Regions from separate parts of the Brucella sp. TWI432 genome, predicted to be linked through region 2. Evidence: riboswitches for the same ligand, from Rfam matches in the RefSeq annotation. Region 2 holds a riboswitch; the other holds the start of a gene.

Region 1 (5,760 bases), on a different contig from region 2:
GCACGACGCGTGCTGACTTCGCCTGCAAGCCAACGAGACGGCTGATTGCCGCCGAAGTTCGGCCTTTGGCGCGCGCTTCCAGATAGCGACCAATCAGGATCAGCGTGACAATGACGGCGGCAGCTTCAAAGTAAACATTGACCGTACCGACAGGCAGAATATCTGGCCAGAAGGTCGCAACAACCGAAAAGCCCCAGGCGGCAGTTGTGCCGACCACAACCAGTGAGTTCATATCGGGGGCTGCGCGCAGAAGGGCTGGGATACCTTTTTTGAAAAAGCGCATGCCCGGGCCAAAAAGCACAAGCGTGGTCAGCACAAACTGGAAATACCAGCTGTTCTGCGTTCCAATCATATCCATGACCAGCATGTGCACCGCTGGAATAAGGTGCGATCCCATTTCCAGAATGAAAACCGGCAGTGTCAGAACCGCAGCAAAGATAGCGTTCTTTTTCAGATCAAACGCTTCGGCATCGCGTTTGTCGGATTGCGTTTCCTGCTTCGCATCGCTCAGCGCTTCTTCGAGAGAACGGGCTTCATAGCCCGCATTTTCAACCGCCTTGATAAGGTCGCCCAGTGGCACCTGCCCCGCAAGTTCAACATGCGCGCGTTCGGTCGCAAGATTAACGCTGGCACGGGTTACGCCCGGCACCGCATTCAATGCCTTTTCAACCTTGCTCACACAGGAAGCGCAGCTCATGCCTTCAATGGCAAGATCGGCACTTCCCGATGGCACATCATAACCCGCCTTGCGGATCGCATCGATGACAGCGGGCATGTCAGGCGCGGCCTTGAAGGTCACATCGGCACGCTCGGTTGCGAGGTTGACGGACACCTTGTCGACGCCCGGCACTTTCGCGACTGCCTTCTCAACGGAAGACACGCAGGAGGCGCAGCTCATCCCCTCGACGGGAATAGCGAAACTTGTGTTTTCGGGTTTGACTGGCTTGTTCATGGCAATCCCTTCCAGCTCTTTTATCAAGAGCGAATTCGTGAGTTGCATGAATACATAACCCTTCCAACCGTTGGAAGGTCAAGTCTTATACCGAAATGATTTTCAGACGACCATTTCGTTTTGAGGATGCATTGCAGCGAGAATCGATCCGCAGCGGGTCTGAATGAATTCAGGCACCTCAGTTGCAGGCATCGGACGCCCCATCAGAAAGCCCTGTACTTCACCGAAATTCTGTTTTCGCAAACATTCAAGTTGCTGCGTGGTTTCCACGCCTTCGGCCGTCGTGACAATCTGAAAGCCAGCACCCAGTGTGGCCACGGCCTGAATGATCGCAAGATCGCGGGTATCAAGCTCGATACCCGACACGAAACTGCGATCCACCTTGATCTTGTCGAACGGGAACGAGCGCAGATAACTCAGCGATGAATAGCCGGTTCCGAAATCATCCATGGCAATCCGCACGCCCAAACGACGCAACTCGAATAAGAGTTCAATGTTATGTTTGCTGTTTTTAAGAAACACCGATTCCGTGATTTCAAGTTCCAAACGCGCTGGAGACAGAGCCGCAGCGTCAAGAGCATCTGTCACCGAATCAAGCAGAAAGCTTTGATTGAACTGCACCGGAGAAAGATTGACGGAAACCTTGATATCGGCTGGCCAAGATGCAGCCTCGCGACAAGCTTGCCTGAGCACCCAGTCTCCGATCGGCCCTATCAGACCGGCTTCCTCCGCAACCGGAATAAATTCGACCGGCGACACCATGCCCAGCGATGGATGACGCCAGCGCAGCAAAGCTTCAAAACCGGATATACGCCCTGATTCGAGATTAAAAATCGGCTGATAATGGAGCTCAAACTGCTGCGCGGCCAACGCCATCCGCAGATCGGAAGTCATGGCGTGGCGCTTTTCGACGGCCAGTCGCAGCGAATGCTGGTAGAAACGGAACGTCCTGCGGCCATCAGCCTTGGCGGCATAAAGCGCAAGATCAGCACTCAGCATCAGCGCGTCAGGATCCTCGCCATGCAAAGGGGCATGGGCGATGCCAACACTGCAAGAGACGAATTCCATTGTATCACCAAGATCAAATGGATCCTGAAAGGACGAAAGAAGGCAATCAGCAAACATTGCAATCTGGGAAATCGTATCGCTGCGGAAGATAATGGCAAACTCATCATCACCCAAACGCGCCAAAAACTGCTCGCAGGTTGTGATGCTCTTGAGGCGTGCGGCCACCTGCGTGAGCAGCAAATCGCCGATCTGGTGGCCCCTGCTGTCATTGATGGTCTTAAAGTGATCGATATCAAGATAGAACAGCGCAAATGCCGGTGCGCGCTCACCCTTTTTCAGAATAGTTTCGATATATTGTGAAAAATAGGCGCGGTTCGGCAAGTCGGTCAGACTATCGTGCATGGCAATATGTGTCATGCGCTGTGCGGTCTGTGTGCGCTCGGTAATATCTTCCATGAGCCCAATCAGATAACGTGAACTGCCACCATCAACGGGTGGGATTGGACGCTTGATGATCCGCAGCCTGCGTGGCGTCCCGTCCGCGCTACGAATATCACGCTCAAGGGTCAAAACACCCTCGCGGCGCATCGCCAGACGATCCTGCTGCGTCAGAAGCTTTGCTTCCTCACGTGGGAAAATTTCCGTATCAATTGAGCCAATTACATCCTCAATTTTATAACCGCTTATCGTGGATGCAGCCTTGTTGTAGAGAAGGTAACGGCCTTTGTCCTGCATGTCCTTGATGAAGACGCCAAGCGGCATATTGTCGATAAGGCCATCAAGCAACGACTGGGTATGGCTCGCCTGACGGTTGGCCTCCTCAAGCGCGGTCATATCCTGCACGATCGCAAGAATTGCCCGCCTGCCTTCAAAGATGACCTCACGCCCATAGGTCACAACATCAATGATCTGGCCATTGGCTTTGAGGTGCTGCCAGCTTTCGGGCCGCTCCAGATCACTTCCACTGCGCACGGCATCCAGCATCCGGTCCCGCTCGGCTTGCGGACGAATATCCAGAACTGTCATCTCAGGTATTTTGTGAGCCGGGTATCCATAAAGCGCGTAAGCCGCTTCATTCATCACGATAAAACGCAATGTCTTTGGATCATACACCCACATAGGTGTCGGGTGCGTTGTAAAGAGAATGCGAAAATCCTCTTCGGATGTGCGCACCAAAGCAGCGTCCGAGTGAGCCCCACCGGCTTCCCGATTCCTCATCATTGTCCCCTCATCAGACTGGCCCTGATCCAATCTCCCCGCGAGAGGATGTCTCCAGGAATAAAGTAAGTCGCCTGCAATGGACGACATTCTCCCCTGCATTGATTTAACGCATGGTTATTTAAAAAGTCATATAGAAAATTGGGGTGCTTATAAATTTATTTGCAGATTGCAATTCTTAAGGCTGCTTGACCCACCTGCCGTTCCGTCCTATGCCTAAAGCACAAAATTCGTTGGGGTGCCTCATCAGAGGCTGAGAGACGCTGATCGCGTTAACCCATTGAACCTGATCCGGGTAATACCTGCGTAGGGAACGGAGTTTGGCGCGTCGCGAACAAGGAGGAAATATCCTCCATGGGGCAAGGCCCCAAAAGCAAGTTCATGACGTCTCAATTTTCCGTTCGGAATGAGAGACGACATGATGGATTTAAGACAAAGCCTCTCCCGAACCAAAGCAAGCAGTGGTGCATCCGTGCCTATCTGCGTGACGATTGCCGGCTCCGACAGCAGCGGCGGCGCGGGCATTCAGGCTGATCTCAAGAGCTTTTCAGCGCTCGGCGTCTATGGCGCGAGCGTGATCACCGCAATCACAGCGCAGAACACACTGGCCGTCACAGCTGTCCATGACATTCCGTCTGAAATCGTTGCTGCGCAAATCGATGCCGTCTTCAGCGATCTCAATGTGGCTTCCGTCAAAATCGGTATGGTGTCCGTGCCGCAAACCATTCTGGCCATCGCCAAGGGCCTTGCATCATTCTCCAGACCGGTGGTTCTTGATCCGGTGATGGTCGCGAAATCCGGCGACCGGCTTTTAAGCGAGGCCGCAATCTCGACATTGCGCGATGAACTGATCCCACTTGCAAGCGTTCTAACGCCCAACAGGCCGGAAGCTGCTTGCCTGCTCGATTGTGCGACTGCGCGCAATGACGATGAGGCGGAAGAACAGGGACGCGCCCTGCTCAAGCTCGGCGCAAAGGCCGTGCTCATGAAGGGCGGACATGCCGAAGGCGATGTCTGCACTGACCTCCTCATCCGCAAGGACCTGCCAACCATTACGCTGGAAGCGCCACGTATCGACACACAGAACACCCACGGCACCGGCTGCACGCTTTCGTCGGCCATTGCAGCCGGCCTTGGCAAAAGTCTTTCGATGGAACAAGCACTGCGCGAGGCTCACGCCTATCTGCAAGCGGCGATTCGCTCGGCAAACAGCTTGCAGGTCGGAAGCGGACACGGCCCCGTGCACCACTTCCACGCTTTATGGGAGACGGTATAATGCGCGTTACCATCATCGGCGCAGGTGTTGCCGGCCTTGCCTGCGCTGCCGAGTTCAATGATCAGGGACATGCTGTCACTGTGATTGCCAAGAGCACCGCAATCGGTGTTGACTGCTGCTCATGGTTTGCAGGCGGAATGCTGGCACCATGGTGCGAAGGCGAGAGTGCGGAAGAACCCGTCGTCAGACTGGGACAAGAGGCGATTGGCTGGTGGGAACGGCATGTCTCAACGGTCCATCGCAAGGGCACGCTGGTCATATCGCATAATCGCGATGCAACCGAGCTTCGCCGCTTTGCCCGTCGCACCCAAGCCTTTGATACGATTGATCAAGAACACATTGATGCACTGGAACCGGACCTTGCAGGCCGTTTCCGGCAGGGGCTTTTCTTTGCGCAAGAAGGCCATCTCAGCCCACGGGAAACACTGATTGAGCTTGCCGAAAACCTGCAAAAGAAAGGCGTGGTCTTTCATCTCGGACAAGATGCGAAAGACGTCAAAATCGACACAGATATAACGGTTGATGCACGTGGTCTGGCAGCACGCGATCAGCTTACCGATCTGCGCGGTGTGAAGGGCGAAATGCTGATTGTGCGCTCGCGCGACATCAATCTTTCGCGTCCTGTGCGCCTGCTGCATCCGCGCATTCCGCTTTACATCGTACCGCGTGGCGACGGCATCCACATGATCGGCGCAACCATGATCGAAAGCGATGAGCGCGGCGGCATCAGCGTCCGCTCGACGCTGGAAATGCTAAGTGCCGCCTATGCACTGCATCCTGCCTTTGGCGAGGCAGAAATTCTGGAAACCGGCGTCGATGCCCGCCCCGCCTTCCCCGACAATCTGCCGCGTGTGCGCAAGCGTGGCCAAACAATCTATGTCAACGGGCTTTACCGGCACGGCTTTCTGCTCTCGCCTGCGGTTGCACGCATGGCGGTTGCAGCAGCAACCGGAGCCGAACAAGGACAAGAATTTTTAGAGGAAATGGCATGACCATTGTTCTGAATGGCGAGGTCTTTGAGACCACGAGCACCAATCTTTTCGCTTTGCTTGCAGAAATCGAACTGGATGAAGCGGTGGTTGCAACCGCGCTCAATGGTGAATTCATTGCAAGCGACGAGCGCGAAGAAACCCTGATCCGCGAAGGCGACCGCATTGAAGTGCTCGCCCCCATGCAGGGAGGCTAAAGATGCTGGAATTTTACGGAAAAACATTTGATAGCCGCCTGCTCTTGGGAACGGCGCAATATCCATCACCCGCTATTCTTGCCGACAGCGTTCGCGCGTCCAAGACGGAAATCGTGACGG
Region 2 (5,760 bases):
GCTGCGCGCCGATTTGCGCCAGCCGGTCGTTGCGCGTGACGTTTTCAACGGTGACCGGATTGGACGATGGCTGAAGGCCGAGATCCTTGCTCGAATTGAACGACTGGCAGCCCGAAATCAAGGCAATCGCCAGCAAGCCAAGACCAATGGCTGGTTTCCGCCAATTGCGCTGTGTCCGTTCTGGCAGGGGGACTGGAAGGCACAGGGAGGCCCGGGCACGGGTCTGTTGACGGATCAGTATTTTATCCTCGCAATGAATGGGCGTCGATGTCGTGGCATAAATTTAGCCGCTCACTGAATTGCCTACAAGAAGCTGATCAGTGTTCAAAGCGTTCTTTAAGCCGATTGCGAACAAAATATGTCCACTGCCGTAACTCTATTTGAGCTTTGGCGTCTGTGCACCGATATAGTGCTTCAAAGCTTCGGGTCCAGATGGCGAGAGTAATTCATGGGCAGGCCCTTGTGCGGAAATCCGGCCATTGTCGAGAAACAGCAACAAAGCATTGAGATAGAGTGCGTCTTCCGGCGTATGTGTAACCATCAGCACCGTCATTTTGTTTTCTTCATGCAATGCACGCACAAGATCAAGCATCTGATGGCGTAGTGCGGGTCCAAGGGAAGCAAAGGCTTCGTCCAGCAACAATACCGGTCTTGCGCGCACGAGCGCGCGTGCGATCGCCACCCGCTGACGTTCGCCACCCGAAAGCGCTTCGGGTTTGCGGGTCTCTTTGCCTTTAAGTCCCACGCGTTCCAATGCAGTTGCGATTGCGTCCCGATCCTGTTGGTTCAGCTTCAGATTGGGAGAACGGCCAAGCCCGACATTCTGCTCGACGCTTAGATGTGCGAAAAGATTATTCTCCTGAAAGACCATTGAAACGGGCCGGGATGCAGGCGGCAGATCGGTAACATCAAGATCGCCGATCAAAATCTGCCCGATTTCTGGTTTTTCAAATCCTGCAATCAGATTGAGCAGTGTGGACTTTCCCGAGCCGCTGGGGCCGACAATGGCCGCAATTACGCCGCCCGGTATGGTCGCGTCGAAATGCATTTTGGTTTCGCCATAGCTGAAATATAGATCGCGAAGCCTGATGTCGGCTTTGACATTCATAGAAGCGGCGTTTCCTTTCGCGAGGCAGCACGATCTGCAATCATCATCAGGCCAAGACATAAGATTCCGAGGATCAATGCAAGGCCTGCTGCGTCGAATGTGCGGTAGCTGCCCATACGCTGGAACAGAAGATAAGGCAGCGTTAACAATGCATCGCTGCCGAAAAGTGCGATGGTGCCGAGATCGCCCAGCGAAAGCGCCATGGCAAAGGCAAAGGCCATTCCGAAGGGTTTTTGAATGGATGGCCAGTCGATCAGTTTCAGCCGGTTGAAGCCTGTGATGCCAAGCTGTGCACAGAGCCTGTTGTGGCGCGCAGCCGCTGTGTCCCATGAAGGTCGCAGCAGGCGCACGGCAAACGGCATGGCCATCGCGGCATTGACTGTTATCACCATCAACGGAGCCATCAGGAAGGGATCTGTGAAATGGCGCAGCAAAATGAACCAGCCCGCACCCAGAACGATGGGTGGCATGACCAGAATGAGGCTTGCGCCTGTGTCAAAAAGCCCGGCAAGGCGCACGCTCTTTGTGGCCCCGCGTGCGATGACCAGGGAGAGGGAGAGGATGACAGAGAGGAGGGCTGCTGAAAATCCAAGTGCCAGACTGGTGCTGATTGCTCGCCAGACGGTCTTCTCCCTCAAAAGCCCGACCAGATCGGCGGCAAGACCTGAAATGACGATGCCGATGACGGGAAGCGCGACATAGAGGAAGCCAATCGCAATGGCTGTGATATTGAAAAAGCGTTCTGGTACAGAGGGCTTCGCATAGCGTCTCGCGTTACGTGTAAGCGTAAAGCCTTCTTCCGATGGGCGTCCGGTCATGCGCAGGGCCAGCAAAATGAAAAGTGTCAGCGCAAGCTGTGCGAAGGTGAGAGCAACCGCGCGCGCCGGATCGAAATCGAAATGCAGGCTTTGGTAAATTGCAACTTCCAGCGTTGTGGCGCGTGGGCCGCCGCCAAGGGTGAGAACCGTTGTGAAGCTTGTGACGCAGAGCATGAAGATCAGACCGAACATGCCGGGCAGATTGCGCCGAATGACGGGCCATTCAATCAGGCGAAAGCGCGACGGGCTTCCCATGCCAAGTTGTGCTGAAAGCTTCCAGTAATCGGCGGGTATTGAGTCATAAGTCGCGAGAATGAGTCTGACAGCCAGCGGCATATTGAAAAACACATGCGCGATCAAAATGCCGGTGATGCCGTAAATATCGGGTGAGAGCGGATAGCTGCTTGCTTGCGAAAGCTGCGCAATAAAGCCGTTGCGCCCGTAAATGCTGGTGATGCCCAGCACCGTCACAAGGGCAGGTAAGGCGAGTGGCAGCGCGAAAAGGCGCAGGATCAGGCTTCGACCCGGAAAGTTTGATTCTGCATAAAGCGCCCGCGCTACCGGAATGGCAAACAGCACTGACAGCAGAGCCGATGCCGCAGCTTGCGTGAGTGTGAAACGGGCGACGCGCAGCAGATAATTGTCGAAATAGACATCCGTATCAAAGCCGCTGGCTTCTAATGCCAGCGCAAGAAGCGAACCACCGACCAGCACCGCAAGAAAGCCAAGCGCCAGCATGCCCGCGAGTTGTTTTATCGCAGGCATGGTGTGAGCAGCGCTGGTTCTGGTCGGTGCTTTGATCATTTGCTTGAAGCGTCAAGCCATTCATCGACCCATGCCTTGCGGTTCTTCGCAACCGCGTCGGCTGGGATCAGAAGGGTCTTTTCAGGCTTCGGCAATGTGTCGAAAGCCGGTGCAAGCGGCTGCGAAGTCTTGCCTGCCGGATACATCCAGTTGGTTTCGGGAATCACATCCTGAAAGCCGGGGCCGGTCATGAAAGCGAGAAATTTGTGTGCGAGCGGGTTTTGGGCGCCTGTTGTTGTCTGGGCAGCAAGTTCGATCTGAAGGTAATTGCCTTCAGGATATGCCAGTGCCTTATAGCGCTCGGTTTTCTCGGCAATCATGTGATAGGCAGGGGAGGTGGTGTAAGAGAGCACCATTGGTGCTTCACCTTTGGTGAACAGGCCATAGGCTTCCGACCAGCCCGGCGTCACCGTGAGAATGCGCTTCTGCAGCTTTTCCCATGCTTCGGCTGCCTGATCGCCATAGACCGATTTGATCCAGAGCAGAATGCCAAGGCCCGGTGTCGATGTGCGCGGGTCCTGAATGACGATTTTTTGCGACGGATCGCCTTCGACCAGCTCTTTGAGGCTTTTCGGCGGATTGGGCAGCTTCTCGGAATCATAGACAACGGCGAAATAGCCGTAGTCATAAGGCACGAAAATATCGTCCTTGAAATCGCCCGGCACTTTGACATTGGAAAGATCAATGCCGCTCGGCGCGAAATAGCCGGTGGCGCGCGCTTCGGTCGTCAGGTTCGTGTCGAGGCCAAGGACGATGTCTGCTTTGGTATTGCCGCCCTCAAGCTTGAGGCGATTGAGCAGGGCGACGCCATCAGCCGATGCAACCCATTCGAGCGTGCAATCGCATTCTTTCTCGAAGTTTTCCTTGACCTTTGGGCCTGGGCCCCACTCGGAAACAAAGCTGTCATAGGTGTAGATGGTCAGCTTGTCTTTGGCGTGGGCAACAGGCGCAAAGGCAAAAGCTGCGCTCAGCGACAGGGTAAGCAGAGATAAAAGCCGCATAACGGCATTCCTTTCTTTTATTCGAAAAGATTGAGCGCCGCTTGGGAAATCGGTCAGCATCTAATCCCTCCGCCGGTACAAACCGGATCAGGTTCAGCGGGTTAGCCGGTGTGCGGCTTCTCAGCCATTCTAAGAACGAATGGCACCCCGTTAGAGCACGGCAACAATAGATGTTTGCTTCAGGAAGGGCAAGGGTTCGCAATGCGGGCTTTCAGCTAGAATTTCCGCATGTTATGAGCGGTTTATGAGCACATTTGTCATTTTACTTGGCGGCGATCTCGTTGTCACGGATCGTCTGAAAAATCAGATTGCGGGAGCGCGCGTTCTTGCCGCCGACAGTGGCATACGCCATGCAGCGGAGCTGGGTGTTGAACCTGAGCTGTGGCTGGGGGACTTTGATTCCGCTTCTGAGGCGTTGAAAGAGCAGTATGCGCATATTCCGCAGAAGAGTTTTCCACGTGCCAAAGATATGACTGATGGCGAGCTTGCACTTTCGGAAGCTTTTGCGCGCGGCGCTGAGAAGGTCATTTTATGTGGGGCATTTGGTGGCCCGCGCACGGATCACACCTTGCTGCATCTTACGATGGCAACGGCGCAGGCCGCAGAGGGGCGGGATATTCTGCTTTCAAGCGGGGTCGAGGAAGCCTGGCCGGTTGTTAGGGGAGACTATGTTTATGATTTTCCCGATGGCACGTCTTTCAGCGTCGTGAATTTCTGCAAAGTCGAAGGACTTTCAATCACAAATGCAGAGTGGCCGTTAGACAACGTGACCCTTCCTTTTGGTTCTTCATGGACGGTTTCCAATATTGTGCGTGGAACTCTTTGCGTTTCCGTGCGTTCAGGACTTGCGATACTTGTAGCCAACTTGAATGAGGGGGCTGATCTTTACTATGGCTGCTAACCTTACCAATTGAAACCGCTTGACGCTGACGAGCGAAACGTATTGTAAATAGCCTCAGCGGGAATTGTCCGCCTTGCGCCGAAATTGGGGACGCAAAGTCGGTGTTGGTGTAACTCTATTAGGAGATTGTTTCATGAAGTCACGTCTTACCATGATTGCAATCGTCGGTGCGCTTGCGTTCTCAACGGCAGCATGCACGACGAATGAGCAGCGTACTGCCGGCTATGGTGTTGGTGGTGCAGCTCTTGGTGCACTTGCTGGCGGTGCTATCGGCGGCAATGGCCGTGGTGCTCTGGCTGGCGCAGCGATCGGTGGCGTTGCCGGTACGCTTCTTGGTGCAGCACAGACCCGTAATGGTGTTCAGTACTGCCGTTACCGCGACAATTACGGTCGTGTTTACGAAGCACCTTGTAACTAAGCTGACCGTTTAGCGGTTTCGAATTCAAAAGCAGGCCGGGTTAACCCGGCCTGTTTGCTTTTTTGGCCTTATCATTTGACAGAATGCGTTTTGTCCCCGACAAGCAGGGCAGAAATTTCAACGGCATTTTTCAAAGAGAACCATGGCACCTCCGCTTCTTCGCCTCGATCAGATCAAGCTTACCTTTGGCGGCACGCCGCTTTTGGAAGATGCAGCCCTTTCGGTGAGTGACGGTGACCGCATCGCGCTGGTCGGACGCAATGGTTCCGGCAAATCCACCCTGCTTAAAATTGCCGCTTCTATGGTCGAAGCAACCTCCGGCGAAATTTACAAGCATCCGGGTGCCACCATCCGCTATCTGCCGCAGGTGCCTGATCTTGAAGGCTTTGCCAATGTCCGCGCTTATGTGGAAGCAGGTCTTGGACCAACAGACGATCCGCACCGCGTGACCTATCTGCTGGAACATCTGGGCTTGACTGGCGAGGAAAAGCCCGATCATCTTTCTGGCGGGGAAGCGCGTCGCGCAGCCCTTGCCCGCGTGATTGCTCCGCAGCCGGATGTGCTGCTGCTTGACGAGCCGACCAACCATCTCGACCTGACGACCATTGAATGGCTCGAAGATGAGCTGCGCCAGATTCGCTCAGCCATTGTTCTGATTTCGCACGACCGCCGCTTTCTGGAAAATGTCAGCCGCTCGACAGTCTGGCTTG

What was found. Region 2 has a riboswitch for thiamine pyrophosphate ahead of thiB (thiamine ABC transporter substrate binding subunit). Riboswitches for the same ligand answer to the same signal wherever they lie in the genome.
Region 1: linked by a shared signal. The riboswitch ahead of thiD (bifunctional hydroxymethylpyrimidine kinase/phosphomethylpyrimidine kinase) and the one ahead of thiB (thiamine ABC transporter substrate binding subunit) in region 2 are both predicted to bind thiamine pyrophosphate.

Annotation. Positions count from the first base shown of each region.
Region 1 is NZ_JBDJNL010000001.1:359,452-365,211, reverse strand. It holds gene ABE527_RS01695 (heavy metal translocating P-type ATPase) at 1-952, opposite strand, end outside; gene ABE527_RS01690 (putative bifunctional diguanylate cyclase/phosphodiesterase) at 1,055-3,178, opposite strand; TPP riboswitch at 3,403-3,508, shown strand; gene thiD (bifunctional hydroxymethylpyrimidine kinase/phosphomethylpyrimidine kinase) at 3,600-4,454, shown strand; gene thiO (glycine oxidase ThiO) at 4,454-5,446, shown strand; gene thiS (sulfur carrier protein ThiS) at 5,443-5,640, shown strand; gene ABE527_RS01670 (thiazole synthase) at 5,643-5,760, shown strand, end outside.
Region 2 is NZ_JBDJNL010000006.1:124,195-129,954, reverse strand. It holds gene cdlP (cell division protease CdlP) at 1-187, opposite strand, end outside; gene thiQ (thiamine ABC transporter ATP-binding protein) at 377-1,108, opposite strand; gene thiP (thiamine/thiamine pyrophosphate ABC transporter permease) at 1,105-2,730, opposite strand; gene thiB (thiamine ABC transporter substrate binding subunit) at 2,727-3,731, opposite strand; TPP riboswitch at 3,779-3,891, opposite strand; gene ABE527_RS11380 (thiamine diphosphokinase) at 3,976-4,632, shown strand; gene ABE527_RS11375 (YMGG-like glycine zipper-containing protein) at 4,766-5,050, shown strand; gene ABE527_RS11370 (ABC-F family ATP-binding cassette domain-containing protein) at 5,193-5,760, shown strand, end outside.